DNA from 2 places in the Sulfurovum sp. TSL6 genome. Region 1 is predicted to be linked to the other one. Evidence: riboswitches for the same ligand, from Rfam matches in the RefSeq annotation. Region 1 holds a riboswitch; the other holds the start of a gene.

What was found. Region 1 has a riboswitch for cyclic di-GMP ahead of LDM93_RS04875 (fibronectin type III domain-containing protein). Riboswitches for the same ligand answer to the same signal wherever they lie in the genome.
Region 2: it holds a riboswitch for cyclic di-GMP, as region 1 does, so the genes downstream of both, LDM93_RS06740 (hypothetical protein) here and LDM93_RS04875 (fibronectin type III domain-containing protein) in region 1, are expected to answer to the same signal.

Annotation. Positions count from the first base shown of each region.
Region 1 covers NZ_BPFJ01000001.1:993,417-1,009,167, forward strand. Annotated here, with positions in the region: gene LDM93_RS04850 (rhodanese-like domain-containing protein) at 83-478, opposite strand; gene LDM93_RS04855 (RNA methyltransferase) at 579-1,370, shown strand; gene LDM93_RS04860 (polysaccharide biosynthesis/export family protein) at 1,460-2,215, shown strand; gene LDM93_RS04865 (polysaccharide biosynthesis tyrosine autokinase) at 2,232-4,655, shown strand; gene LDM93_RS04870 (glycosyltransferase family 4 protein) at 4,818-5,813, opposite strand; cyclic di-GMP riboswitch class I at 6,366-6,445, shown strand; cyclic di-GMP riboswitch class I at 6,587-6,670, shown strand; gene LDM93_RS04875 (fibronectin type III domain-containing protein) at 6,798-8,405, shown strand; cyclic di-GMP riboswitch class I at 8,459-8,537, shown strand; gene LDM93_RS04880 (hypothetical protein) at 8,618-8,983, shown strand; gene LDM93_RS04885 (hypothetical protein) at 9,003-10,469, shown strand; gene LDM93_RS04890 (hypothetical protein) at 10,986-12,029, opposite strand; gene LDM93_RS04895 (polysaccharide deacetylase family protein) at 12,034-12,894, opposite strand; gene LDM93_RS04900 (acyltransferase) at 12,896-13,465, opposite strand; gene LDM93_RS04905 (glycosyltransferase family 4 protein) at 13,467-14,681, opposite strand; gene LDM93_RS04910 (alginate lyase family protein) at 14,678-15,751, opposite strand, start outside.
Region 2 covers NZ_BPFJ01000002.1:348,723-364,473, forward strand. Annotated here, with positions in the region: gene der (ribosome biogenesis GTPase Der) at 1-1,179, shown strand, start outside; gene trpS (tryptophan--tRNA ligase) at 1,232-2,194, shown strand; gene LDM93_RS06740 (hypothetical protein) at 2,218-2,433, opposite strand; cyclic di-GMP riboswitch class I at 2,447-2,533, opposite strand; gene murI (glutamate racemase) at 2,664-3,455, opposite strand; gene rho (transcription termination factor Rho) at 3,560-4,888, opposite strand; gene LDM93_RS06755 (hypothetical protein) at 5,125-5,514, opposite strand; gene LDM93_RS06760 (heavy metal translocating P-type ATPase) at 5,603-8,017, shown strand; gene ccoS (cbb3-type cytochrome oxidase assembly protein CcoS) at 8,017-8,268, shown strand; gene LDM93_RS06770 (YfaZ family outer membrane protein) at 8,323-8,886, shown strand; gene LDM93_RS06775 (phosphomannomutase/phosphoglucomutase) at 8,968-10,350, shown strand; gene LDM93_RS06780 (glucose-6-phosphate isomerase) at 10,347-11,570, shown strand; gene LDM93_RS06785 (nucleotide sugar dehydrogenase) at 11,575-12,747, shown strand; gene LDM93_RS06790 (NAD-dependent epimerase) at 12,757-13,764, shown strand; gene LDM93_RS06795 (phosphoethanolamine transferase) at 13,785-15,365, opposite strand; gene galU (UTP--glucose-1-phosphate uridylyltransferase GalU) at 15,602-15,751, shown strand, end outside.

The DNA of each region.
Region 1 (15,751 bases):
AGTATTCCTAAAATAATGGTTTTCTTTATTTTAAAAAATTATATCAGAAAAGTTTAGTCAATGTCAATCAAGTTGGATGAAATTATGGTTGATATGGTACTGTTTTATAGCCTTCATGTATCATCTTCATAATGCCACCTTTGAGGTTAGTGACCTTATAGCCTAGCCTGTCTGATAAAAATTCAGAAACAATACCCGTACGACTGCCTACTCTACATATGAGTGCAAAGGGCTCATCTTTCTTAACAACCATATCTAATTGTTTCAAAAAAGTCTCAACATTGAAATTGCCTTTTTCATCAAAAAACATAATGGTATAAGAACCTTTTACGATCCCTGTTTCTCTCCACTCTGCAGGAGTACGAATATCGATGATCTTTATATTTTTTTCAGCAAACTGAGGTGTTGCCCACACTTGCGTTAACTCTGCCATCAATGATGCTGTCATAAGGCATACACCTATAAATAGTTTCTTCATCTCTATTCCTTATAGTAATGATAATATGAGTTAAATCTTTTACATTATAACCAATTACAGTAAAGTAATCGTAGATTTCACACCCTTTAGAGTACAATACATGATGAATTTTATAACGATTAATGACATACACTTACCAGAACTCAACATTTACCATCAGTTCAGAGACAATGCTTTTACCTCTGACAACAGCTTTGTAGCTGACAGCCCCAAAGTAGTAAACTTGCTTCTAGAGACAGATATCCGTGTCAGAAGTATCCTGGCTACACAAGAGTATTATGATACTTACTCACATCTTATCAAAGAGAAAAATATTCCTCAACTTTTTGTCGCAAGCAAAGCCCTGATGCAAGAGATTGTAGGGCACAAGATACACCATAATGTAATGATGCATGGCACACGTCCGGAACCAACACCACTGGATGAACTTGATGACCAAATCATTATGCTAGATGAGATAAGTTCTACACAAAATATAGGCTCCATCGCACGCTCTGCTGCTGCAATAGGCATAAACTCATACCTATTGCCTGCACATGGACCACACCCCTACTCCAGACGGGCACTTAGAGTCTCCATGGGACATATCAGTATGCTCAAAACACATTTATATGATGATATACATGAGACTATCATGACACTCAAAGAAAATGGCTACCGCATCTATGCCGCAGAGGTCACGCATGACTCCACACCTCTTGCCTCTGTCAAAGTCGTAGATAAATGGGTACTGCTTATGGGTCATGAAGGTTCAGGCTTGTCAGATGACATATTGGATCAGTGTGATGAAGTGGTCACCATAGAGATGACAGAAGGTGTGAAGAGCTTTAACGTAGGAGTTGCCGCTTCCATTATGATGTATCAATTTAAACAAAGAGTTAACCATAATTAGTATTAATAGTTATAAATAAGTTTAAAAACCATTGTAAGTTAATTCTATTTTTGATATACTCAAAATATATTAAAAAAAAGGGGTATATCATGAAACGTATATTATTGTATCTAAGTGTGGCTCTTGCATTGGCAGGGTGTACAACTAAAGAGGATTTTGTTTTATTCCACGAAACAAATATAAGTGAACCAAATGCGGAAAAACAGGTAATTGACTTAACCAGTGTTGCCAAATATGAATATAAGATCCAACCACATGATAGGATTTCTATTACAATGTACAATCATCCTGAACTTGGTACAACAAGTGCTGCGAGTCAAAGACAAGATACCACAGGTGTATTAGTTGATGCAAATGGGTATGTGAGACTACCACTTGTTAAAAATGTACATGTTGCCGGACTTTCTCAAAGAGCAGCACAACAAAAGATAGAAAAAGCCTATTCTGCTTTTCTTGAAGATGCAGAACTCTATTTGGAAGTGCTAAACAAAAGAGCCTACATTCTAGGAGAAGTACGTAAACCTGGTGAAGTTATGCTATTTAATGAGAAAACTACACTTTTACAATTGTTAGCTAAAGCAGGTGACTTGACAGATTCTGCTAACAGACATGCGATCGTTATTTTGAAAAATAGATACAATAAAGTCTATACAGAGACTGTTGACCTAACAGGTACAAACTCCATCAAATTAGCCAACCTAATGATCTATCCTAACGACATAGTTTATGTAGCTCCAAATGATATAAAATCTATCAATGTTGGTATCAGTGAAACTAATCCAGGACTACAACTCATAGGAAATATCATACAACCAGCTGTTCAGGTTAAATACTTAAATGATTAATTAGAGAAGATAATAGATGCAGCAGACCGATATAAAGAGAAGTGATCAAATGCATAATGAGAATGAATTTGATTTAAGGGAAATATTTGACACTTTTCTATATTACAAATGGTCGATTTTAATTATTACATTCTTAACAGTGATAATGGCTGCTACTAAACTTTATTTCAAGCCTAATATTTACAGTTCATCAGCTGTCATTGAAGTCAAATCCGTTGCCGGTGGAACACAAGGTGGCAATGTACCTGGTAGCGACTTTTTAGGTCAAGCCTTCACTGCTTTTGGTAGTTCAAATGTAAATAAAGATATAGAGATCTTAAAAACTTTTCATGTCAATAATCCTGTACTCAATAAAGTAAACTTTCATACACGATATTTTGTAGATAAAGGGTTTAAACAAGTTGAAATTTATAGCAATGTTCCGATAAAAGTAAAAAATGTGACTATTTTTAATACAAAAATTCTAGGGCATCAACTTAAAGTCATCCCTGTAAAAGATGGCTATCATCTTCAAGTCGATAATACCTTGAAAAATAAAATGTTACATTTACTATTTGACAAAGAAATTATTGAGTTGGATGATCAACAAATACTTCCTTATGGTGAACCTATCAAAAATGCCTATTTTGAATTAACAGTTGAAAAAAAATATACGATAGACCAACCTATTTATGTTATCCTCAACAGTAATAACAGAGGAATATATGAAAGTATAAAAAATAATCTTATGATTACCCAAATCAATCAAGATGCACCATTAATAAATATTACTTATGCTGATACTATTCGTGTAAGAGCGGATACCTATGTTAATGAGCTTGCTGAAAGTTTCATACTTCAAAGTGTAGCTGAGAAAACCAAAGGCAATGACAGAATCATAGACTTTATTGATGAACAGCTCAAAGAAATAAAAAGGAAACTAGATGATTCTGAAAAAAAATTGGAAAACTACAGAATAGAAAATAAAGCGATTGATCCGAAATTACAGGGTGCAACATATATTGAGGAATTAAGTAAGATTGATATTGAAGTCTCACAAAATGAACTCAAAGAAATGTTAATGAAAAACCTTCTTGCCTTTATAAAAAAAGGTGAAAATCTTGATGCAATGGCTCCACTGTTGATGGAATTGAATGATCCATCTACACTAGCTCTTATTACCAAGCTACAAGAAGCGCAGATTAAAGAAGAAGGATTACGGGCGGAGTATTCTTCTAAACATCCTGGGTTAATTGCCGTGCGAAAACAGATCAAATATATTATAAAAAAACTTATATTAAATGTTCAAAATTTAAAGTCAAGTATGTTACATAGAAATAGAAATCTTGCAAAATTAAAAAGATCTTATGATAAAAACATTGAATCACTTCCAACACAAGAGAGAATTCTCATTAATCTACAGAGAAACTATGAAGTAAATGCAGAAACCTATAAATATCTTCTTAGAAAAAAATCTGAAAATGAAATGCTTAAAGTGGCAATACTCTCAGACTATAGGATTATAGACCGTGCATATAGCAGTTGGAAGCCTATTGCTCCAAAACGAGCTCTTTTTCTAATTGTATTTCTTTTTCTTGGTATAATACTAGGTGTTATTCAAGCCTTTTTACGTAATTTTATGAATAACAAGATCCAAAATAAAAATGATATCGAAAACCTGACTACATTACCAATTTATGGTATTCTTCCTACATTAACACAAAAAGTGATTCAACTTGAAGTCTTCAAAGATACAAGGTCACCTTTTGCAGAGAGTTATCGAAACTTACGTACAAATTTACAATTTGCCCGGAAAGAAAACCAAGCTAATGTTGTTTTAGTAACTTCAACAATTTCTGGAGAAGGGAAAAGTACTACTGTAGCGAATTTAGGTGCAATTTTTCAAATGGCAGATTTAAAAACCATAGTTGTCAATCTAGACTTAAGAAAGCCTACACTTCATCATTATTTTAATGTACGTAATAATACTGGTATGAGTACCTATTTGAGTGGGAAAAGCAGGATTGAAGATATTATTCAGTCAAGTGAATATAAAAATTTAGACATTATTTCCTCCGGTCCTGTTCCGCCTAATCCCTCAGAACTTATTCTTACCGATAAATTAAATGAATTAATGGATACGTTAAAAGAGGAATATGATTATATCTTTATAGACAGTGCTCCACTAGGTCTAGTAACAGACACGATGCATCTCATGCAATATGCCGATCTAAATCTCATTGTTTTTCGTGAGAATTATGCGAAGAAATCATTTGTTACAGACTTAAATAGTCTAGTAGAAAAACATGATCTTAAACATATAGGTTTAGTGATCAATTCCGTAGATGCATCTTCAGGCTCATATGGCTATGGGTATGGATATGGATATGGATATGGTACAAGTGATGAAAGTCAGAAAAAAAATAAAATTATAGAGTTTTTTAGAAAGAATTTTAAATAGATTTCCTAAATCTTAAGTTCTGATTTTGAAATCCCATTACCGTAGCCTTTTTATGAATTAAATAACGTCCTTCATACCTTTTACGGTATAGATGGTAAATGAAAATACTAAAAGAAGCCCGAATAATTATTTAAACAACATTTATCAGTATCACTTATATTCTCAATGACGTCGTTTTAGCCGCTGATCAAATAAATTTAAGTATATAGAAAACAACAATATAAATAGAAGCAAAGAAAGAAAATCACTTGCTTGACTTACCTGATATCCTATAATCGAAAATATCATTTGCATCATAGCCAAGATTATGACTGTATAGCGGATATCTCCTTTAACATTAAACAAAAAATGGTGCATGTGATTTTTATCTGCATGGAATGGTGATCTATGACGTCGCATACGTCGTATCATTACGATAAAAGTATCTAATATAGGTAATGCAACAATAAACAAAATAGATACAGGCGTAATGTACTGCGCCGAGTGTATACCTAAAATCGCTATCACCATTCCTAATGAGAGTGAACCGCTATCACCCATAAATACTTTTGCAGGGTTCCAATTAAACAACAAAAATGCGAGAAGTGTTACGATAAAAAATGACGATAATGAAATGATGAACTCGTCATGATATTCTAAACCTATTGCCAAAAAAGTAACAAGTATCACGATAGAGATAGATGCGGCCAAACCATCTAATCCATCCATTAAATTCAAGGCATTGGTATACCCTGCTATAGCAAAAAAAGTAAAAGGGAAGACCAACCAAACTGGTAAGATCATTTCATAACCAAAATAAGTTCCCAATGAAAATATAGCAACATCATGAAGATATAATATGATTGAAGAAAAAAAGATAAAGATAAATTTTATTATCGGTGAAATATTTTTCAAATCATCCCACACCCCTGCTATAAAGACTACAGCAATAGCTGCATAAATATAATAGTATGTTTTTAAATACTCAAGATCAAATAGAAACAGTGTAATAAATACAGCCAGAATAAAAGAAATACCCGCACCTCTTGGTATAGGTTTTTTGTGTACACTTCTTTCATTTGGAATATCAATCAACCCTACCTTCTTAGCAAAAATCATGAGTATCAACATACCTGCTAAAGAAATTAAAAAAATACTATTTAATAATGAAATCTCCATAAATAAATCCTTTACATTATTCCATCTTCTGCTATAGTTATAATACTATAATTTGTAGATACTACAAAATATAGTATTTTATTGTATACATGAAATTTCATAAATATATCAGAGTAAATCCTAGTGCAACAAGTGCTGAATACTTTTGGTCTCTTTTTCTCTTGAAAGTCGTGAAATTACTAGCAATGGTGGTTTTACATGCAGTCCTGACAGTAAACACTTTGATATAATGTTTTTATTGATGATAGCATTGGGACTTTTCTAGCACTTCTTTAGAAGAAAATTTATCAAATAATCTCTTCTTTTCCTAAAATAAACATCCAATACGGATCAGCTCTATGAGCTGATCCGTATTTTAATTCTTCTAGATATCACTACCTCTCAACTTAAATCTCATCAAAACAAAAAGTTTAATATCGTATTTCATCAAATAAATTGATCATAAATATCAAGATAGATATATTATCATTTTATATTTTTTTCAGTTTAATTATGTATTATTGCACTATGACTATGACTTAAGATATTATTTTATCATAATTTATAGTAATAAAAGTATTGGGCCAAACCTGTTGTGAAGCAGGGACGGAAAGCTTCAGGTCTTTTGAAAAAAAGATAGCTGGGTTGCATTTATTTAGATACATCGTATCTCAAACGATAGTTTTAAATAAATTATAACTTTTATATAAAGTTTATAATCCTAATCTTAATAAAAATTCAGGCATATGGGTAATATTGAGGTAACACTCTTTTAATATAATTCCCATCAAGTTAGTGAGAAAAGCCAAACCTATTGTGAAGTAGGGACGGAAAGCCAAGGGTCTCATAAATAATAATGAGATAGCCTAGTTGCCTTTGTTAAATACAAAGTAATGCTATATATTATAGTGGTCTAAACCGTTCTTCATAGAAACATCCTTTCTATTTCTTCATAACTAATTTTCTTCACAACACCACGTCCATAAAAGAAGGAAATTTTAAACAATGTTTAGACTTAACAATATCAAACAAAACGTACTCATACTCTCATGTGCAACTTTACTTGTAGGTTGTGGCGGTGGAGGAACAAGTACTTCAACGGATTCAACTTCAACAGATATCACTACAACCTCAATAGCAAAAGTAGTGAAGATTGATATCATTGTCACAGCTACAGAAGATTCTGCTACCATCGAGTGGAATCCTTATGGATATACTACAAAATTAGTAGAGTATGGTACAAGTAATAAGTATGGTTCAGTAGTTGCAGTACAAGAAGAAGGCACTGTTACCTTATCAAATTTACAGGCCAATACAGAATATCACTATAGAACAGTCTCCGAAGATGAGAGAGGTAGACTGATTGTAAGTAATGATAACACATTTACAACACTTGCAAGTACACAACCGATCGTAACTGATCCCGTTCCGACAGATCCAATTGTGACAGATCCAGTTGTAACTGACCCTATCGTAACAGATCCTGTTCCAACTGATCCAATCGTAACTGAACCAGTGCCAACTGAACCAATCGTAACTGAACCAGTGCCAACTGAACCAATCGTAACTGAACCAGTGCCAACTGAACCAATCGTAACTGAACCAGTGCCAACTGAACCAATCGCTGAAGAGACTCAAGCTCTCTGTCTAGAAGGTGATGCAAAAATTGAAGGTCATATTACGGATAAAGATACTGGAGTAGGATTAGTAGGTATTCAAGTCAATATAGGTGGCTGCATAACAACAACTGATGCTCAAGGTGATTATATACTAACGAATATAGCTGCAACTGATAAAGCAGTTGTCACGTTTAATGCCGACGGTTACTATAAAAACAGTACGATCATTCAAATAGATGCTGCATCCCCAAATTACACAGTTGTTGAAATGGATAAATATATTAGCCACTGGACGTATGACAGCCAAATTGTAGTTACTGGAGCCCATATCGATATACCTTCCGGTATTTATATCAATCATGATGGAAGTCCATATATTGGACAGGTCACTACTGGATTATCTTATCGTACCAGTACAGAAAAAAGTACCGACATAACATTCCCTGGAGAATATAAAGGGCAAGACAGTTATGGGAGCATCGTTCCTTTCGTCTCTTACGGTTTTATGGTAGTGGATCTGCAAGATGAAGCTGGCAATCCAATAAGTGTATCTGAAGATATGACTTTAATATTTGAAGCTACAGGGGCAACAGAAAACATTATCCCACTTTGGTACTATGATTATGCACAAGGAATGTGGATAGAAGAAGGTTATGCGACTCGTCTGGCAGATGGAACATACGAAGGTACCGTTTCCCACCCAGGGACCTGGAGTCTCAACCAACCTATCGAAGAAGCCTCGGGTATCTATACAGATCGTATCCTCTACCCAGATGGAACACCTGTCAAAAACCTAAGGGTACATGCTGTTGGTGACAACTGGATCAGTACCGATCTTAGTACCGATGAGAACGGTATGTTTGAAATTGAAGTAATACCAGGTCATGCGTTCACATTAGAATCATATCACTACACTGATAAATACAGTGCTGCATACAATGGTTTGATAGCTGCTGTAGCTCCAGGTGAAATAGTTGATAACTCTAGCTTATAATTATAAAACAAGCAAGTAATACTGTAGTAATACTCTTATACTAGAATTTGACCACTGGAAAAAGCCAAACTTGTTGTGAAACAAGGACGGAAAGCTTAGGACCTCAATGAATGAGATGGCCGGGCTGCCTATATGCTCCGTTTTAGAGAAGTACATTCTCAAATGTTTCACAACACACTTTTATCATATTTATAAAGAAAAAGGTAATACAAATGTACTTATACAAAAAAACACTGAGCATCTTTATGGTGATGCTTGTAACTTTATTCACTGGATGTGGAGGAGGAAGTGGAAATTCATCTATAGAAACAGAAGATTATTACACCGATTACACTATATATACTGATCGTATCATCGATACTGATAAGAAAGCGGTACCAAACCTAAGAGTGGATGCTATTAGTGACAACTGGATCAGAACCGATCTTTCTACTAATGAGAATGGTGAATTTGAAATTGAAGTAATACCTGGAGAAATGTTCACATTACAAGTATATGACTACGATAAAAATACTTATGCCACATATTCTGGTAAAATAATAGTAGATGCTGCAGGCAATATTGCCTATAAAATTTAATTAAAGAAAGGATTGAATTATGAAAAAAATACTTTTACTCTCGTTTACCTCACTTACAATGCTTATGGCAGATTTTACATTAGAAGGAAGCAAATTAACTCCTGTTGTAACAGAAACAACACCGTACGAACAGCCAACTTCGGATGCGAGTACTTCTAGTGAATATCTGGAACCAATAACCCTACCTGCATGTGATGCAAATAATCCAGAAGTACAGTTTATCACAAGTAATACTGACTGGAGTACAATAAATAATAGCAGTAAAAGAATTTTTTGTGTCTCTCCTGGGGACTATAGATCACTTGGAAATATTAACTTGACTGCAAGTGGTACATCTGAAAAGAGACGCTATATCATTCTTAACAACGGAAATGACTTGCATCCAGGAAAACTACTTAGTACACAAGTAGCAAACTATGCACTTACTTTTAATGGTGCGAATTACTGGATAGTGGATAGAGCTGCAGCTATCGAAAATAATCTTATAAGTTCATTTTTGTTTAACGCGACTTCATCATATAATATTCTTAATAGAGCTTTTACCCATGAAATAATTACTTCAGTACAGTTAAAAAGAGATGCGAATAATAATACGATACAGAACTGTAGATTTCAGAATATGACACATGCAGGACGTTTACTCGATAATCCAACCATATCTTTTAAAGATTGGAGCTCAACAGTATTTTCTATTAAAAATACTAAAATAATTAACAATGAGATAGTAAATTCAAACGATGGTATACAGACTGTTATTCCCATGACACCAGAGGTTACGGCGAATGTTGAAGGTACAATTATTGATAATAATCATATCTACATAGACTCTTCTATATATACTGATGGAAATGGTAACTATACTCCTAGTGGAACTTATGCTTTTGCTGAAAATGCAATAGATTTAAAAATAGGCTCTTTAAATGCACAAAACCCTATTATCATTACAAACAACCACATGTGGGGGTATAGAAAATCAGATAATTCATCAGGTAGTTACTTAAGTGACTTCGGTGCTGCTGTTGGTTATCATTACGGAATCGGTAATATAATACTTAACAACAATGTAATATTTGACTCAAATGTAGGTATTAGTGGTGGTGACTCTTTGTTTGCCGATTATGCCATTTATGATGGTGAAATGAAAAATAACTTGCTATATGAATGTGGAGCAGTTGATGGTATGACTGGCTCGTATTATTCCCTAAGTATAGCTGGAGCAAACAATATAGATATGCGCTTCAACACTATAGTAAATGCCAATGGAACAGCATATGCCAGATTTTGGTATAATTCAAGTGGCACAGTGTGGACTGACAATAACATAATTAATTCTCCTACAAACATTATATTGGAAGGCAACTCAGGGGGAACATATTCACCTAATAATAATTATGCTATAGGAACTACCGATTATGTATTTACAACTGATAAATTTACGAACAGTCCAAGAGCCATTACACTCATAAACGCATCAATAAATAATTAACACCTACTGTCTTTATTTGAGACTTAATATAAAATTTTGGGGTTAAATTATTGATTTTCAGAGCTGACTCTATTACATCAATAATTTTTAACTTCAAAAATTTAATTAAAACCCTATGAATATTAATTAAGATTCATAGGAAAGAGTACCCTCTCCCCCTCAAGAGAATTAATTGTGTTTTGTATCATTGACTTTTTATGGTTTCTAAATTTTAATAATAAATACAATTTTTCGAACTAAATGATTAAAGATAAGGCACATGATAATCAGTTTTTCTTTGTTCACTACAAAAGAGAAAATATATGATACTGTAATTTTATATATCCTTATACTAAGATTTAAGGAACATGACAATTGACTTATTCGTTCATATCTACTTAAGAAACGTGCATTTATTAATGTTTCAAAAAAGAAATCATAATAATTTAGAACAAGATAAAACACAAATACAATGATGTTATAATATAGAAAGCCCAGATAAAGTATTAATTAAAAAGATAGCACTTATACTAAGAATTAGTGCTTTAAAATGCCTGACAATGTTAAAGAATAAATAATTGTTTTATTATCCAACCTTTCCAATGCATGGCCTGAAAACAATATCTCTTCATTGTTAATCGCTCCGATGGGAAATTTAAATCTTCCATATTGGAAATATTTCGGATTTAATGAATCTTTTTTCCCTTTATAGAGTTCTTTCCATTGATATCCATCATTACTAAACCAAATATATGAGTATATGTCATGATTCACTTCAGATGGCTCTACTGCTGTAGATATGGCAGCATATTCATCTGAATTAACAGATGAGAGGACTGACCCCTGAAGCTCCTGCAGACAATGCTCTTTCCCATTCTTTCTATCTAACCTGTAAATATAGTTTTTGTCATATTCAGTATCAGTCCCATAAATGATAAAATCTTTAAAAAACAATAACTGAACTGCCCGATACTTCTGCCCTCCATGTTTAAAAATTTTTACTGTTTCAAAACTATCATTAGTATAACCAATGATACATTCACCATCTAAATCACCTGTCGCAAACCACAACAAATCCTCATATTTGTCATAGAATATACCATGCACATGTCGTATAGTACTTTTAGGGAAAGTATGGCATATCGTCCAAGTTTTTCCCGAATCTATTGACTTGAAAATATGTACTTCTTCTCTATCAGGGTTACTAAGATATTCTCCAAAATAGAGGTATCCTTTACTGTCCTCACACATATTCAAAGGTCGTGTTCCTCTGCTTACATTAAAAGTTTTTCTATAGATTTTTTCATTTTTTTGAGCAACAAAAATACCCTTTTTACCTATGGCTACCCTACTTCCATCCTGCAGTATAAGAAGATATGTAATTTCTGTCCGAAATAGTCTTGCCAACAACCTACTTGTATTAGCAATCAAACTATACTTAAGATCTTCTATCTTACCATCAATTTCCCATGACTTTCCGCCATCAAAACTTTTAAATATTTTGTAACCTTTAGCCGCATAAATGACATTATTGCAAATATTTAAGGCACAATAGCCTGATAATATTTTATTATTTGGCATTATTTTAGAGATTCCTATCTAATTTAATCGTTTTAACTTTTCCCCAATCAATGCATTCATTTGCTTCTTTCAAATCCATAAAGTCAAAGTCATTAAGTAATCTGTCAAGTTTATTTGAGGTGCTTTTTAATCCCACATAAGATTTAAATCTTCTAAATGCTGAAAGCCCTTCTATCATTGGCTGATCATAATCAAAATCTCTTGGATGAAGATAGACCATGACATAATCAGATTTTTTCATGAAGAATTTAATAAGTGGGTATGGGATCAGTCTGAAATAACCACCACCGGAAAAAATAATATTTTTTCCAAATATCGAGTAAAGATTGATAGGAAACTCTTTAATTCTGGCACCATCTATTTCAACATATGCCGGTTCTGCATGACCAAATTCTTTAAAACCACCATGTGCTCTTCTTGCAGGGAATACCGAACAGTCTATTTCGACACCATGCTTACTAAGCTCTTCAAGCATCCAGGTATTTCGATGCTTGAGAGAAAAACCAGGGGCTCTATATGCCCTTACCTTTTTGCCAACTACATCTTCAATAGATTTGATCGATTGTTCAAGATCCTCTCTAAACTCTTCTCTATTGAATTCATAAGCGAGCTGATGCATGTCTGAATGACTACCAATCTCATGCCCGTAATTATCAATCTTTTTAACAATTGTAGGATATCTTCTCGCTACCCATCCTATACAGAAAAAAGTGGCTTTTTGATTGTGTTTTTCCAAAATATCTAAAATTCTATCCAGATTCTGGTGGATTCTACATTCAAGTTGTATCCATTGTTTTTCAGTTTTTGTTGATGGATTATCCAAAATATGGAACCAGTCTTCTATATCAAATGTCAATACATTCATTTTAGTTCCTTTGTGCAATTTTCTTTGCGGGTACCCCACCAATGATGATATTTTTTTCATCAAAACTTTTGGTTACTGTTGAACCTGCCGCCACAATAATACCATCCGCCAAGCTAACACCTGCAGTAATAACACTGTTTCCTCCGATCCAAACATCATTCCCAAGTATGATATCTTTTTCCACTCTCTCCTGGTAAGTCATAGGTCCTTTACCAAGTCCATATCCGTGATTTGATGCATGAAGCTGTACACCCGGTCCAATAAGCACATTATCACCTATGATAATTTTAGATCTTTTACCTGCCCAGACAATGCAGTTTGTAGTAATTCGTGTATCAAAGCCAAAAGAAATATTTTTTGCATTACGTATAGAAGTTGTCGCATGCACTCTATAGGGTCCATTTGTTGTAATATCAAACTTCCAATACACATGTTCAAACAGATAATAAGCAAATGAAGACGCTATTGATTTTATAAAATTAAGTGAAAAAATAGACTTGAGGACAATTATGAGTTTTTCAGTTGTACTCATCTGCGACTTATTATATTCATCTATCCTATTCTGATTCATATTAAACCCTTTTCACCTGATGCAGGATTGTCAACATTTTTGATGCAAGCATTTTTCTATCGAACTCTTTAGCAAGTAGTGAACAACCTTGTTTAAGTTCATTATAAAGCTCATTATTTGATGAAATTTTCTTCACACTTTCTAAAAATTCATTTTTATTCTCCGGTTCAAAAACCAATCCTGCATGATGCCTGCGAACAATATCTTTTGCTTCACCTTCCACACCAAGTAAGATCGGTTTCAACATAGATGCTGATTCAAAAATTTTTGATGGTATAAGAGAAGCATGAATATCGGTTTTGGTCAAAGGGATCAAAGCTACATCAATGACCGATATATAATCAGCGACTTCATTTTTTTTCACAGGATCCAAAAAAGTCACATTCTTTAACCGTAACTTTTCTGCCAAAGCAACAACTACCGATTTTTTTGCACCTGTACCTATGAATAAAAAATGAATACGTTCATCTTTGATCTCACTGATGCACTCAACAATAAACTCAAGGCCATGTGCTAAACCATGGGTACCGATATATCCGAAAATAAACTTGTCTTCCAAACCAAGTTGATGTAAAATTTCTTGATTTTTATCTTTAGGTTGAAATAGCTCTAAATTTGCTCCATTCGTGACTATATCTATTTTAGATGCTTCTATACCCCTACTTACAAGATTTTCTTTAAGCCCCTTAGTCACTGTAATGATAAAGTCTGATTTTCTATAAAGACATAGTTCAAATTTTACCAGGAAATCAAGTATTTTTTTATTTTTAATAGCCCCTGTATCTTTAATACCTTCAGGCCATAAATCTCTGAGTTCAAAAACCCATGGTTTCCGTCTTATTTTAGCGAGTACACAACCAGCAAAAGCGGTAAAAAGCTGAGGGGATGTTGCAACTATCAAATCTGTTTTGACAAATAATCCAGCAATTATCGCACTCATTGCATAACTAAGGTAGTCAAAAATTCTTTTCAAGGCCCCTTTATTCTCTACCATATAACTCCATACCCGTATGACCTTAATACTATCTATGATTTCTGATTGATAGAGTTTATTTTTATAACCATCATATACTTTTCCATAAGGGAAATTCGGATTACAAGTGATAACTGTTACTTCTATGCCTTCTTTTACCCACTCCTTGCAATGTTCAAACGTTCTACTAGCAGGGGCATTACTTTCTGGTGGAAAATTATCTGACAGGAAAAGTAATTTCATAGTTGCATCTCCATTTTTAGATGATCGCTAAATACTATTTTGGCTGTAAAGGCCTTTATGATTCTATTGAACTCCCCACTATATCCATATTCTTCAATATCTAAACTATTTGCATTATATATAGTTATTGTTATTCCTAATAGTATAATATTATTACCTTTAACTTTTGGCGAGAGCCCAGGATAAAAATGTAAATAAGCAGTGTTTGTATGGACCCCTGAGCTCTCAATACTGTCTTCTATAATGATAGCTCTTTCATGTGACGTAAATTTTCTTGTATGTAAGACACCAATATGTCTGTACCCATCATGTGTTGCCTCAATGTAATTCTCTTTTTCTTCCAGATGAATGATTTTTGCACGCCTTCCAACTCTAAAACCATCCCAAACCTCACTTTGATTCATACTATCAACCTCAATCGTATTATGTGATAATGTTGAACGCTCCAAAGTTCGCCTCATATCGGTTTCATAAGTAGAAAGACCGGTATCAACGATAAAAGGTTTACCATCCATATAAAGTTCAAAATTAAAAGTATCACTATGTGCATGTCCAGGAATATAATCCGGACCTATATTTCCAACATCTATGATCATTTCATAACGCCCGTTTTTTATCTTTCGATAACCACTCTTGCTTAACTCTATTTTTTCTGTTTTTACATTTAAGGCAGTCGCATATGCATTAAGTTCTCTCGTCGTCGGTGCAATATTGTTTGTACTGTCATTTAACAATGGTATATCACCATTTTCATAGGTCATAGTATTGAGCCAACCAAGCATTATTTCGGCTTTACTGATCAATAGATCAAGTAACTCATCGTTTTTCCAATTATTATTTTGAATAAGATTAACACAATCAAGTACTCTAAAGAGCATTATTTGATGATACATTGGACTCAGTTCAAAATGTGCTCCATCCTCTAATATCTGTTCTTTAAGTTCAGCACTAAATATTTCTTTTACTTTTAAATATAACTTTTCATCCTGAAAATAATAGGCTCCAAAAAGCAGGGAAAAAGCATTTTCCAAAAGATGATTACCTAGTATATGATACTCAATATTATCAAT
Region 2 (15,751 bases), on a different contig from region 1:
TCACTGAAAGCGGCTGAAATGGCAGATATCATCATCTATATGGTAGATGGTAAAACACTGCCATCTGAAGAAGACAGAGAACTCTTTTACAAACTTCAGGCCATGGGTAAACCGCTTGCGCTTGTTGTCAACAAGATTGACAATGACAAAGAAGAAGAGCGTTACTGGGAATTTTTGGAGTTTGGTGCAGAGGCAACTTTTCCTATGTCAGTCAGTCATAACCGTTATTTTAATGACTTCTATGCATGGCTTGAAGCACTCATCCCTCCTCGCGAAGAAGAACCTGAAGGACTTGAATTAACTGAAGATGCGGAAGTAGATCCTTTTGATGAGATCATTCGTGATATTAATAGTGTCAAAGAAGAAACCATAGACAATGAGATCAAAGTCGCGATAATCGGTCGTGTCAACACAGGAAAAAGTTCACTCCTTAATGCACTGTTGGGTGAAGAGCGTTCAGTCGTTTCTGATGTTGCAGGAACCACGATTGACCCCATTGATGAGATGATAGAATACAATGACTATAAAATTACTTTCGTTGACACAGCAGGGATCAGAAGAAGAAGTAAAATTGTAGGTATTGAGAAGTATGCTCTGACACGTACGACAGAAATGCTGGAAAAAGCAAACCTGGTACTGCTTATGATCGATGCAACTGCAGGTGTGACAGAGCTTGATGAAAGGGTTGCAGGACTCATAGAGAAATACAAATTGGCTTGTCTTATCGTTGTGAATAAATGGGACATACATGGAGACAAAACCTATGAGGAAGTGGTTGAAGAGATACGAGATGAAATGAAGTTCCTTCACTATGCACCGCTTATTACCATTTCGGCAAAAACAGGGTTGCGTGTCAACAAGATACTTGACCAAGTCACAGAGATCTATAAGCGATACACCCAACGTATCCCTACTTCTGAACTTAACGATACCATACGTGAAGCCATAAGAAGACACCATGTACCTACACATAACGGTGCGGTAGTAAATATCAAGTATGCGACACAGTATGAGACAAAACCACCAAAAATTGCTCTCATAAGCAATAGACCTGAATTTATACACTTTTCCTACAAACGTTACCTGTCAAACTTCCTTCGAAGCAAGTTTGACTTTGAAGGTGTACCTTTAGACATCGTTGCCCGTAAACGCGGTGAACGGTTCGATGACGATGAATAGGTTTTTTACTAACACTTCGCTATAATCTCCTAAAATTATTTTAGGATACAATATGCGTGTACTTACAGGAATACAAGCTTCAGGAAAACTTCATATAGGGAACTATTTTGGAGCTATGAAACCTATGGTTGAACTTCAAGAAGAGCATGAACTTTTTACATTTATCGCCAACTACCACTCACTGACCACTTCAAAAGATGCAGCCACACTGAAACAACACACTATTGATGCTGCTGTTGACTACCTTTCCATTGGAATTGACCCGGAGAAAACAACATTCTGGGTACAGAGTGATATGCCTGAAGTACTTGAACTTTACTGGATACTTTCTAAGTTTACGCCTATGGGACTACTTGAACGTGCACATTCCTATAAAGACAAAGTAGCTAAAGGTATTGCCGCGAATCATGCACTCTTCTCTTATCCCGTACTTATGGCTGCAGATATACTGATGTTAGACACTGAAAAAGTCCCTGTAGGAAAAGACCAGATCCAACACGTTGAAATGACAAGAGACATCGCGATAAAATTCAACAATGAGTATGGAGAGATCTTTACACTTCCTGAGCATCTTGTACAAGAGGATGTTGCTACGATCCCGGGCATAGACGGGCAAAAGATGAGTAAGAGTTATGGGAATGCCATTGACCTTTTTATGGATGAGAAACCGCTGCAAAAAAGATGTAATAAGATCGTCTCATCCTCTACGCCATTAGGTGAACCATTGGAATATGAGGGAGACAATATCTATGCATTGGCATCACTCTTTTTAAATGATGAACAAAAACTTGAACTGCAGGCACGTTATAAAAGCGGTAAAGAGGGGTATGGGCACTTCAAAAAGTATCTTAAAGAGTTGATTTGGGAAGAACTGGGTGAAGCCAGGGAAAAACGCGAGTATTACCTCAACCATATGGATGAGGTAAATGACATTTTGGCTCAAGGCGCTAAGAAAGCCAAAGCTATAGCAAATGCCAAAATGTCGAAAGTAAGAGAAGCGGTAGGACTACTGTAAAGTAAGTCCTACTTTCGCCTCATCTACGCTTCATCCTCTAGATCAATATCTTCATCATCAAGATCAAGATCATCAGCTTCTTCTAATTCTGCATCAGTCGGCATTTGATATGCAGTCTTGTCTAACGGGTCTACGTAATTTTTATCATCGATCGAATTGTACTGTACAATTAAATATACAACACCTATAGACAAAAGTCCAACAAGAAATATAGCAAAGCTTTCTAACAAATTTTTCATCTTTTATCCTCAAATTGGTAGTCTGGCAAACTCAGATATGAAGTTTCTGAGTCCCATAACTTTCTGCACTTGCTTCACAACAAACTAGGCTTTTTACATACAGTAAAACCGTGTGGATGTATTTTAACATAGATAAGTTTATAGTAGCCGTTTTTCATAAAAATATAATTGGAAATAACTTTAACTAATGTATAATTAAGTAGCAGCCTAGAAAAATTAAATAGTGGACTTTAGTTATTTTCAACGTCTATGAAATATATATTTTCATAGGCACCAATAAGACTCTCAACAACATGCATATGAATCTCACCCGTAGTATGAATATGCACCTGTAAGTCGCCCTCATTGAGATGTCCTTTTTGGGTGCCTAATGTGAGTAAATGTTTGGATATAGCTTCAGCCGTATGGATCAGACTCACATTACAGGCCATAATCTTTTCAATACTTTGACCCACAAGAGGGTAATGTGTACATCCCAGTACGATCGTATCTACATTATTCTGACGCATAGGTGCAAGCCATTTTTCAAGTAACCCTTTTGTCACGTCACTATCCATTTCACCTTTTTCGATCTGTTCAACCAAACCGGGACAAGCCTGTTCAAAAATGTCAACACTTTTTTGTGAAGAGAGCGTTTGTGCCAATGTCTGATACTTATCTCCCTGTAGTGTGGCTGGTGTTGCTAAAACCCCTATTTTCCCTGTTCTCGTCTGCTCGATAGCCGGTTTGATACCAGGTTCTGTACCTATAATGATCAGCGAAGGATACGTTTCACGCAAATGTTGGATCGCAGAAGAAGTAGCCGTATTACAGGCTAAGATCAATGCATCTATCTGATGGGTCTTAACAAGATATTTGGTTATATTTAGTGAGTATTGTAGAATTTGTTCAGGGGTTTTTTCGCCATAAGGCGCATTTTTGGTGTCTGCCACATAGAATATCTGAGCACCTTTGATCACTTGGGTCATTGCCTGAACAACGGTCAAGCCACCCAAACCAGAATCAAAAACACCAATACGCATGATAGTTATCTCCTTGTAGATAGGCAAAGCCCATCTACAATTCCTTTCACTAAAGCTTCAGCTATCGGCTCAGATGAAAATATAGATATTTTCATTGCAGTTACCTACGCACCTTCGTTCATCATAGAAAGAAACTCTTCATTTGTTTTGGTTTTCATCATTTTAGAGAAGAGGAATTTCAGCCCTTCTACCTCTTCCATGTTTTGCATTGCATTTCTCAATGCCCAAACTTTTTGAAGGGTTTCAGGCTCCATCATCAACTCTTCTTTTCTTGTTCCCGATTTCGTTACATCGATCGCAGGATAGATACGTCTTTCAGAAACGTGACGGCTGAGAACTACTTCAGAGTTACCTGTACCTTTAAACTCTTCAAAGATCACTTCATCCATACGGCTACCTGTATCTATCAGTGCTGTAGCAATGATGGTCAAAGAACCACCCTCTTCTATGTTTCTTGCTGCACCGAAGAAACGTTTTGGTTTATGCAGTGCATTGGCATCCACACCACCAGAAAGTACTTTACCTGAACTTGGTGTGACTGTGTTGTAAGCACGTGCAAGTCTTGTGATAGAATCAAGTAAAATGATAACATCTTTACCCATCTCCACACGTCTTTTGGCTTTTTCTATCACCATTTCTGCTGTTCTAACATGGTTTTGGGCTGGAAGGTCAAAAGTTGAAGCATACACTTCACCTTTCACTGAACGCTGCATGTCTGTGACTTCTTCAGGTCTTTCATCTACAAGAAGTACCATCAGTGAAGCATCAGGATTATTATACGTAACACCATGCGCAAGTTCTTTAAGCAGTTCTGTTTTACCTGTTCTTGGCGGAGCAACGATAAGTGCTCTTTGTCCTTTTCCTATAGGGGTAAAGAGATCCAGTACACGTCCTGTCATTTTCATTGGGTTATACTCAAGCTTGAGTTGTTCACTTGCATATAATGGTGTAAGGTTTTCAAAAAGAGGTCTCTGTTTTGACTTCTCAGGCGCTAAATAATTGATCGCTTCAATTTTAAGCAATGCATAATACTTTTCTTGATCTTTAGGCGAACGTACCTGGCCTGTCACGATATCACCATTTCTCAGTGCAAATCGTTTGATCTGAGTACCGCTTACATAGGTGTCATTACTGGAGTTGGCAAAGTTCCCATCGATAGAACGTAAAAAACCAAAACCATCGTTCATCACTTCAAGAATACCCGTATAGAGGATAAATCCTCCCTGGCTCACTTGAGATTTGAGGATTTCAAAAATAAGATCTTTTCTTTGAAATTCATTGGGATTTTCAACTTTTACTTCTTTTGCTATCGTTACAAGTTCTGTCAGTGGGAGTTGTTGAAGATTTTCTATTTTGTAGCCATCTACCGGTACGTGTGTTCTGTTTTTTCTGCTGGCAGTATTGCCGTTAGAAGATTTTTTATTATCGCTCATATTTCCTCTTGTATTGAATATGCATTATGGAGATTGTACGTTAGCCATACGATGTGCTACGTGTAGTTATGGCATTATAATCTTTTTTGGCTGAAATTATCATTAAGGACGCCTCTTGGGCAAAGCATGACAGATTACATTGACACTATGCAGATTACGACTCGGCATTTAGTGCCTCGCTTGCACTGCAATTTAGTTGCTTGTCAGTATCTGGTTCTGTGACTGGTCACATGCATTCATATTAGAGCATAAAACAATAACGGAGGATATAAGGCAGCCCCCATCAAAAAAAATATTGGAGGCATTTTCCATTCTAACATTTGTGCTATCTCCGGGGATACTTTACGATCGATAAACACTTTTTTAATCAGTTCTATTTTATAAAACATGTCAAAAATTTTAATCGCCAAAAGAAAGATCATCGTCACATTCAGTACACCTGTAAGGACTACTATTAAAAGTATAAAGTAAAACCCAGGCTGGATGAGAAAAAACAGAAAGATACTTTTCTGATAATAAGCATAGAGTTTTTTCAAAACACCCAAAAGCGTTGGGGCACGCTGAATAGTTGCCTCAAAAAGTTCTGCAAAAAGAAGGATGATCGTAAATAAAAGTGCATTTTCCATAGAAGATTTTACCCATATTTAGATAAAATATACACTTCTCATAATGTGGACAAAAAACTGCATATTACCATCAATCAAGGAATTATCATTGGCAGACATCGCATGTACCCACTGTAATCTCACTTTTCCTGAAGAAGTGATGATCGCTGAACAGCAGAATGAGACACAACTTTATTTCTGCTGTAAAGGCTGCCAGGGTGTCTACCATCTCTTAAACTCTGAAGGGTTGGATACCTTTTATGACAAGTTAGGCGATACCAAACTTCAACCTGCCATACAAAGCAATGAAGATCTGGAAAAGTTTGACTTAGAAGGATTTAAAAACAAGTATATCACTACCCATGAGGATGGACTGTGTGAAATTAACCTTATCATCGAAGGTATCCACTGTTCTGCCTGTGTATGGCTGAACGAAAAGGTTCTCCATAAAACGGATGGGGTCATTGAAACCAGTATCAACTACACCAACAACAAAGCCAAGGTCATCTGGGACCCGGAGGTCATCAAGCTCTCCAAAATTATAGAAACGATTCGTTCCATCGGCTATAATGCCTACCCTTATGATCCAAAGCTTCAGGAAGAACGTGCCACCCGTACACGAAAAACCTATTATTCCCGTATTTTGGTGGCTGTATTTGGATCTATGAACATTATGTGGTTGGCTGTTGCACACTATGCCGGATACTTTGGCGGTATACAGCAATCGTTTAAAGACATTCTCAATGTGGCTGAATTCATCTTAGCTACACCTGTACTTTTTTACTCTGGATGGATATTCTTCCGAGGTGCCTACTATGGCTATAAAAACAATATCGTCAATATGGATACCCTTGTTGCCTCAGGTGCACTCTCTGCTTATATCTACTCCATCTACGCGATGATCAGTCAAAGCGGAGAAGTCTACTTTGACTCAGTGGTGATGATTATCACTTTTGTGCTGGTAGGAAAATACCTTGAAGTACTGAGTAAAAAGCATGCTGTTGATACCTTGGACAGTCTTATGGGAAGTACACCGACCGAAGTGACCACTCTGAAAGATGGTGTAAAGTCCTTAGTGAGTATTGAAAACATTATTGTGGGAGATATCATCGAACTTAAACCCGGTGAAAAAGTTGTGATTGATGGTGAAGTCACCTGGGGGAAAGGTTCTTTTGATGAGAGTTCTCTGACAGGAGAAAATGAACCTATTTACAAAAAGAAGCATGACACGATTTTAAGTGGTTCTCTCTGTTTAGACTCCATCATACACTATAGTGCAACCAAAGATGCTTCAAACTCTATGTTGACCTCCATCGTCAACCTGCTTGAAGAATCCATCACTAAAAAACCCCGTATAGAACAGCTTGCCAACAGTGTTTCAGGATACTTTTCTACCGTGATTCTCATCATTGCCTTACTCACCTTCGTAAGTTGGTACTTTTGGGTTGATAGCTTTGAACAGGCACTCATCGTAGGCATCTCCGTGATCGTTATCGCTTGTCCCTGTGCATTAGGGTTGGCTACTCCTATGGCAACCCTTGTGGGTATCAGTGTTGCAGCAAAACGAGGTATCCTTTTTAAAGAAGCCTCTTTTTTGGAAACGATGGCAAAAAGTGACATCCTTGCTTTGGACAAAACCGGTACGATCACTGAGGGGAAACCTTCTGTAGTGAAGGCAGACTATCTTGAAACTTTTGATCCTTCACTGCTTTATTCGCTTGTCAGTACCTCCAACCATCCCATCTCTAAAGGGATCAAAGCATATCTTGAGGATACACATGAGAAGGTAGAACTGCTCACGCTTGAAGAGATCACAAGTATCGAAGCCAAAGGAGTAAAAGGCAGAGTTAAAAACCAATCACTTCTTGGAGGCAATGCGGAACTGATGAAAGCTTCAAAGCTCGATGTAGATACAGATTCACAAAATGCCCTCTTCTTCTTTACGATTGACGACAGACTTGTCGCACGGTTTGAGCTGACTGATACCATCAGAGAAGGTGCGGCCAAAGCTATCAAAAACATTCAAGAGTTAGGTGTCAAGGTAGTCATGCTTACAGGAGACCATGAGCAAAGTGCCCAAAAGGTGGCGAAACAGGTAGGGGTAGAAGAAGTCTATGCAAAACTTCTCCCCCAGGACAAAGCTGCACTGATAGATACATTTCATCAAGACGGACATGTCGTTGTGATGGCCGGAGACGGTATCAATGATGCTATAGCTCTTGCTTCCTCAGATATCTCCATAGCGATGGGGAATGGCGCGGATGTGGCTATCTCTGTCAGTGACATCGTGCTTTTAGATGAAAAACCTGAAAGTATTTACGAATCTTACAAACTCTCTAGGAGAACGTTTGGTGCAGTCAAAGAAAATCTTGGCTTTTCTTTGTTGTATAATGTCGTAGCTGTTCCACTGGCTGTCATGGGGTTTGTCAATCCACTTGTGGCAGCACTCTCTATGAGTTTGAGCTCACTGGTTGTGGTCGGTAACTCTATGCGTATTAAAAGTTTAAAATTTAAGGATAAATAATGTCAGAAAATATAGTCATTTTAATGATAGGCATCTCTACGTTGTTAGGTGCCATAGGGTTATTGGCTCTGATCTGGGCTGTAAGAACAGGACAATTTGACGACCATAGCAAATTCATAGATGCTGTCCGCCACGACAATGAAGAGGACCTTAAAGATGCAGCTATGATGGAAGAGAAGAAAAAAGCGTATAAAGAAAAGATCAAACAAGAAAAACGGGAAAAAGAAAAAAACTATCGACCTGCAGATTAAGAACTATCAAGAAAATTATGATAGTATTATATGAATAAATATTAAAGGTTTGCCATGTACTTAAAAAAACTCTGTTTCACTTCACTTTTAACCTTTGGACTACTTCACGCCCAAAGCACTATAGGACTCAATATTAACAATGATGATCTGGAAATAGGTGCTTCTATTGACCTTAATGCTTTAACCTACTACTCAGACAGTACTTCATACACACTGGATGCTTCTTATCTTCATACAGATGGTGACAACTTAACGACTGTAGGTGTCAGTGCGGAAAGTAATTTCCAGGGCGTAGAAGGACTTGCACTAGGGTTAGGGATAAAATCTGTGTTTGCCGATAATTTTATCGCTATTCCTTTCTTTGCAAAAGCAAAATATACACTTCCATTCAACTACAGTATCCCTACTACTTCATTAGCCACAAGTGTGGCTTATGCTCCTTCTGTTCTTACATTTAGTGATGGAGAAAGCTATACAGAGTTTAGAGTAGAAGCCGACATGGAGATCATCACGAATGTGCATCTATTTACAGGTTATCGTAATATAGATACAGAGTATGATACCTATGATCAGACTTTTAATAACAGCTTTTATGGTGGGATGAAACTTAGTTTTTAGTGATATACTTTCATATTCAAACTGAAAGCATGTTCTTGGGCATCTTTGGTCACCTCACAGACTGCATAAAGGAAGAAGATAATGGCAGACCGTATAGAAAAAAGTATATTCAGAGAGTATGATATCCGCGGGATCTTCGAAAAAGAGCTGAATGAAACATCTGTCAAACTGATCGGCTATTACCTTGGCCAAAAAATTGGTGGAGATAAAGTGGTTTCCATCGGTTATGATGCCCGTTCCCACTCTCCCATCCTAAGAGATTATCTGACTTCCGGACTGAATGCTGCTGGATGTAAAGTATTGGATATGGGTATGGTCGCTACCCCGGTGAACTACTATAGCAACTACATCGATTTTGACGGTATCACGACTGATGCTTCCATTATGATCACAGGCTCGCACAACCCCAGCGAATACAACGGTTTTAAAATCACTGTGGATCAAAGTCCTTTTTTCGGTGAAGACATTTATGCCTTAGGGGATGAGATCCTGGCCCATCAAGAACGCATCATCGAAGACAATACTGCCAAGACAGATATAGATGTAAAAACCCCTTACATTAACTTTATGGTCAAAGAGTTCGATCACCTGAAAAACTTCCCTCAAAAAATTGTCATTGATTCCGGTAACGGTGTTGCAGATACAGTCATCACAGATATTTTTGATGCTTTGCACTTTAACTACACAGGCCTCTACCTTGAACCAGACGGTACTTTCCCAAACCACCATCCAGACCCCTCTGTAGAAAAAAACCTTGTCGATGTCAAAGCAGCCTTAGAAAAAGATGGAGACATCGCTTTTGCCTATGATGGAGATGCTGACCGTATCGCTGTGCTCACACATAATCATAACATCAAAGGGGATCAAATGGCATTGCTCTATGCTATGAAGATGCAAAACCCTACGGTCATAGGAGAGGTCAAGTGTTCACAGGTCATGTACGATGAACTGGAACGTCGTGGTGCAAAAGCCATCATGTATAAAACAGGTCACTCCAACCTCAAAGTAAAAATGAAAGAAACCGGTGCAGATCTTGCCTGTGAAGTCAGTGGACATATCTTCTTTAAGAACCGTTATTTTGGGTATGATGATGCCATCTATGCTACCCTTAGAATGCTGGAGCTTATCCATGATGGTATTGATCTGGATAAAGAGATCGATGCACTTCCCACTGTGTTTTCTACAGAAGAGATAAAAGTCGAGACCACGGAAGAAGAGAAATTTGCGATTATTGACAAAGTCAAAGAACTGCTTGTCAACCCACCTGAAGATTTTCCTGAAATTCTTAACATCATTGATGTAGATGGTGTGCGTATTAACTTTGAAAAGGGTTGGGGATTGGTGAGAGCCAGTAACACTACACCTGTACTTGTCACACGGTTCGAGTCTACGGATGAAGCACTGGCAAAAGAGTACGAATCAAAAGTCAATGCACTGATCAAACAAGCAAAGAGCCTATTGTGATCAATAAAATTTCTTTTACTTACCAAGATGAAAAAACCCAGGAAAAAGCGTTTAAAGCGATTGAAAAAGAGCAGCGGAGTATTGGCTATTATACACTGCCAGACCAAGACATCACGCCTATATTAAAGTACTGTGACACGATTCCTGATACGATAGAGACGATCGCAGTCATTGGTATAGGTGGGAGTTCTTTAGGTGCCAGGGCCGTGTATGAATTTCTAAAACCTCTGAATGGGCTTACACGGAAACTTTACTTTTTTGAAAGTACGGACCCTATCAATATCACTACCCTGCTTTCAAAAATAGACCTTACAAAAACCCATTTTCTTGTGATTTCCAAATCAGGGACCACTGTAGAGACTTTCTCTATCTATAAATACATCTATTCACTTCAAAGTGATCCTACCGCCTATACGTTTATCACTGATCCTGACTCACCGCTTGAAAAATATGCTAAAGAGATCAATGCTGCCGTACTTCATCTACCTCATAATGTAGGAGGAAGGTTTTCTGTTCTCTCAACGGTAGGACTTGTGCCCTTGGCTTTATGCGGTATAGACATACAGGCACTATTAACTGGTGCTAAAGACGTCAAACAGAGCTTTTTTAATGATGGATACCTCAAAGATACACTTCTCAAAAAAGCCGCCTTTTATGCAAAAAATCATACCCAGTACAACATCAACTGTATTTTCGCCTATTCTGAAACACTCAAATATTTTTGTGAGTGGTATGTGCAGCTTTGGGGTGAAAGCTTAGGAAAACACCAACGCCATAGTGCATTTCATGTCGGGTTAACACCTATCGGTCTTATCGGTCCGGAAGACCAGCATTCATTCCTGCAGCTTATCATGGAAGGAACCAGAGACAAGTCAGTCACCTTCATTAAAATTGAAGATTTTAATGACAATATCACTATCCCAGATATCACGCTTCCTCACTTGGAAAGTCTCGATACACTCAATAACCTGCCTTTTTCCAAACTCATCAATATGCAGTGTGACTCTGTATTGGAATCACTGGAAGCACAAAATGACATTCCTATTGACAGTATTATCCTTCCAAACGTCAATGAGAATACCATAGGCTCACTGCTCTACTACTATGAACTGCTGACATCACTTGTGGGAGAGCTCATCGATGTCAATACCTATGATCAACCCGGAGTGGAAGCAGGCAAGATTATTTTGAAGAAAAAACTAAACCAAAGGAAAGGATAAAAGTATGAGTTACAAAATAGCCATAGCCGGAACAGGATATGTAGGACTGTCAAATGGGATCTTACTGGCACAGCATAATGAAGTCGTAGCCCTGGATGTCATTCCTGAAAAAGTAGAAATGCTCAACAAAAAGATCTCTCCTATCGAAGATACAGAAATAGAAGCGTACCTCAAAAACAAACCGCTGAACTTCAAAGCAACACTGGATAAGCATGAAGCTTATGAGAATGCTGATTTTGTCATTATAGCTACCCCTACAGATTACGATCCAGAGACCAATTATTTCAATACAGACCTGGTAGAAGCCGTGATCAAGGATGTCATTGAGATCAATCCTGATGCAGTAATGGTGATCAAGTCTACCATTCCTGTAGGCTACACAAAAAGCATAAGAGAAAAATTCAACTGTAACAATATCATTTTCTCTCCGGAGTTCCTTAGAGAAGGCAAAGCCCTCCATGACAACCTTTACCCTTCCCGTATCATCGTAGGAGAAGAGGGTGAACGTGCAAAAACCTTTGCAAACCTTCTGGCGCAGGGTGCTATCAAAAAAGATATTGACATTCTATTTACAGGGTCTACAGAAGCAGAAGCAGTGAAACTCTTTTCAAATACTTTTCTGGCGATGAGAGTAGCCTACTTCAATGAACTGGATTCTTATGCTGAAACTCATAACCTTGATACCAGACAAATCATAGAGGGGGTGGGACTTGATCCTAGAATAGGAATGCACTACAATAACCCTTCGTTTGGATATGGTGGCTACTGTTTGCCTAAAGATACTAAACAGTTACGAGCGAACTATAAAAATGTACCTAACAGTCTCATTGGTGCCATAGTAGAGGCTAACAGTATGAGAAAAGATTTTATTGCAGACTCTATACTTAAAAAGCACCCGTCTACAGTCGGTATCTACCGTTTGACGATGAAAAGCGGATCAGACAACTTTAGATCCTCATCCATTCAAGGTATTATGAAACGTATCAAAGCCAAAGGGGTCAAGGTCGTGGTTTATGAACCCGTATTAGACGAAGATACATTCTTTCACTCAAAAGTCATGAACGATCTGCAAGCATTCAAAGAGATTTCAGATGTCATCGTAGCAAATAGACTCTCAGATGATCTCAAAGATGTGAAAGAGAAAGTGTATACCAGGGATCTCTTTGGTAATGACTAAAGGAAGAAAATGAAGATTTTAGTTACAGGAACAGCTGGGTTCATAGGATTTCATTTGGCAAAAAAATTGCTTGAGCGTGGTGATGAAGTGGTAGGACTTGATAATATCAATGATTATTATGATGTAAATCTAAAATATGGTCGTTTAAAAGAGTTGGGTATCGATCCCGAAAAAATAGAGGAGAACCAACCTATCGCTTCGAGTATTTCTCCAAAACATACGTTTGTAAAGTTGGATCTTGCCGATAAAGATCAAATGGAAGCCCTGTTTAAAAGAGAAAAATTTGATGCGGTTTGCAACCTTGCCGCACAGGCAGGTGTACGCTACAGTCTTGAGAATCCACATGCTTACATAGAAAGTAATATACAGGGCTTTATGAATATCCTTGAAGGGTGTCGGGAAAACGGCATCAAAAACCTCTCTTATGCTTCCAGCTCTTCTGTGTATGGACTCAACAAAGAACAACCGTTCAAAACCACTGATCAAGTCGACAGACCTATCTCTATCTATGCAGCGACCAAAAAATCAAATGAACTGATGGCGCATACCTACTCCCATCTCTTTGGTATCTCTACAACCGGTCTTAGATTTTTTACAGTCTATGGTCCCTGGGGAAGACCCGATATGGCACCTATGCTCTTTGCGGATGCCATTCTTCATGACCGCGCCATTAAGATCTTTAATCAAGGAGATATGAGCAGAGACTTTACTTACATCGATGATATTGTAGATGGATGTATCAAAGTGATCGACAACCCTAATGAAAAAGATCTCTATCAAATCTATAACATCGGTAATAATGCTCCTGTGCAACTGATGGACTTTATCAAGGCTTTAGAGAATTCTCTAGGGAGAGAAGCAAAGAAAGAGTATCTTCCAATGCAACAGGGAGATGTCAAATCAACCTATGCGGATGTCAGTGGTCTTATTGATAATTTTGATTATAAACCCGATACTTCTATTGAGGAGGGTGTGGACAAATTTGCACAGTGGTATAGAGCATTCTACCATATATAAAATACAAAAAATGTATTCTTTTACAGGTTCGTAAATTTTAGAATATCCATCTTTTTATCATACACTTCGGTCTCCACATCAAAAAGTCCAAGCAGTGTGGAGAAAAGGTTGTCCTGTGTAAATTCGTATGAAGCAGTTTTTCTAAGATTTTCTCTATCCACAGGAAAATCTTTTCCGAACCATAGTACAGAAGCCACATGTTTTTGAGCATCCGGTGCTATGAAATAGGGAAGTCCGTGCAAGTAAAATCCTCCCTCGCCCAAAGACTCTCCATGATCCGCCATATAGAACATGGCTATATCTATACTATTTTCATACTTCTTCAAAAGCCCTATCGTCTGAGAAAGAAAATAATCTGTATAGAGTAGTGCATTATCATAGGCATTAGCAATCTCTTCTTGAGAACACTCTTCTAGCTGATTGGTCTGACAAGTGGGAGTAAAGCGTTCAAACTCTTTTGGATACCGTTTGTAATAGGCAGGACCGTGGTTACCCATTTGGTGCAGCACGATCACCATATCTTTATCACTCTCTTCGATCAGTGTATCCAATCCAACCAACATACCCTCATCTCGACACTCTCCTTCACACAGAGTATTATTATCAGGTGTTTTATAATACTCGTATTTCACTCTATCTGCCACGCCTTTGGAATCGGAGTTATTGTCTCTCCACAACACTTCTATCCCTGCATGAGAAAGCACATCCAGAGCATTCTCCGTATGAAGTCCTTTTTGGGTATCATAATCGCTTCTACCATACACAGAGAACATACATGGCACGGAGACCGCTGTAGTGGTACCACAGGAATACATATTTGAAAAATTGATGATATCTTCTTGTTTGATCAGTGGATTGGTCTCTCTTTGATACCCATTGAGTGAAAAATGGTCTGCGCGTGTTGCTTCGCCCACAACCATGATCACTACTCTTCTTTTTTCTCTTTTTTCTATCTTAGCATCTAACCCTGTTTGTATGAGTGGCATATCAGTTACTGCTACCTGTTCTTTCACATAAGAACCTAAAGAGTAAAGTCCGTAGGTTGGGTTGGTATAAGAACGTAAGATTTTATGCTCTCTGAAAAAAGAAGTATAGTGTTTAGAAAAAGGAAGCATAATGACAAATATCAACACAAAGCTTCCCGTGCTCAATTTTAATTTTGAAAACAACTCCTTTTTTATTCCGTGATACACGATAGGTGTTTTATAAATAAAATACGAAGGCAGTATTCCAAGTACTATTACGTATGCAAACAGTTTCCAGCTAATAAGGTCGAAGGCTTCACTTATATCTGTTTGTACCGTATTTTCAATCATTGTTTTATCTATCATGATGTTATACGTTTGCATAAAATAGTTTTCCACCGCAGCAATCATCAACATGACGATGAGCAATGGCTTGGTAAGATATCTCCAACTTAAAAGAGAGAAAAAAAGTACTAAAAAAAGAGTAAAGACCAATCCCTGAGAAATGACAAAAGGTGTATACATACTATCAAAAGGATAGACTTCCAGCACATGCTTAAAAAATGAAACATTGGTAAATAGTACGATAAATAACGAGACCCCTATAATAAGAGCTGCAGATGTTCTAGGTTTCAATGTTATCCTTGGAAAGATTTTCGTTATGGTAGCTGAAAAAGGTTAATATCCTTTAAGTACCAAAAAACGATTCATGCTATAGTGTTTAAAAACTATTGGGTTTTGACACAAAATATTACATAAATTTGACATCATAATACTAACCTTCGTATTTAAAAAATCAAATTTAAAAATCTAATGCCTAATTAACTGTCCTTTAGTTATAATTTGCATGATTTTTAAAACGAAAGTTCACTATGATAAAAAAATGTCTATTCCCCGCTGCAGGGTATGGAACACGTTTCCTACCAGCGACCAAAGCCACACCAAAAGAGATGTTACCGGTCCTCACCAAGCCACTCATCCAATATGGTGTAGAAGAAGCACTGGAAGCGGGACTTAATACC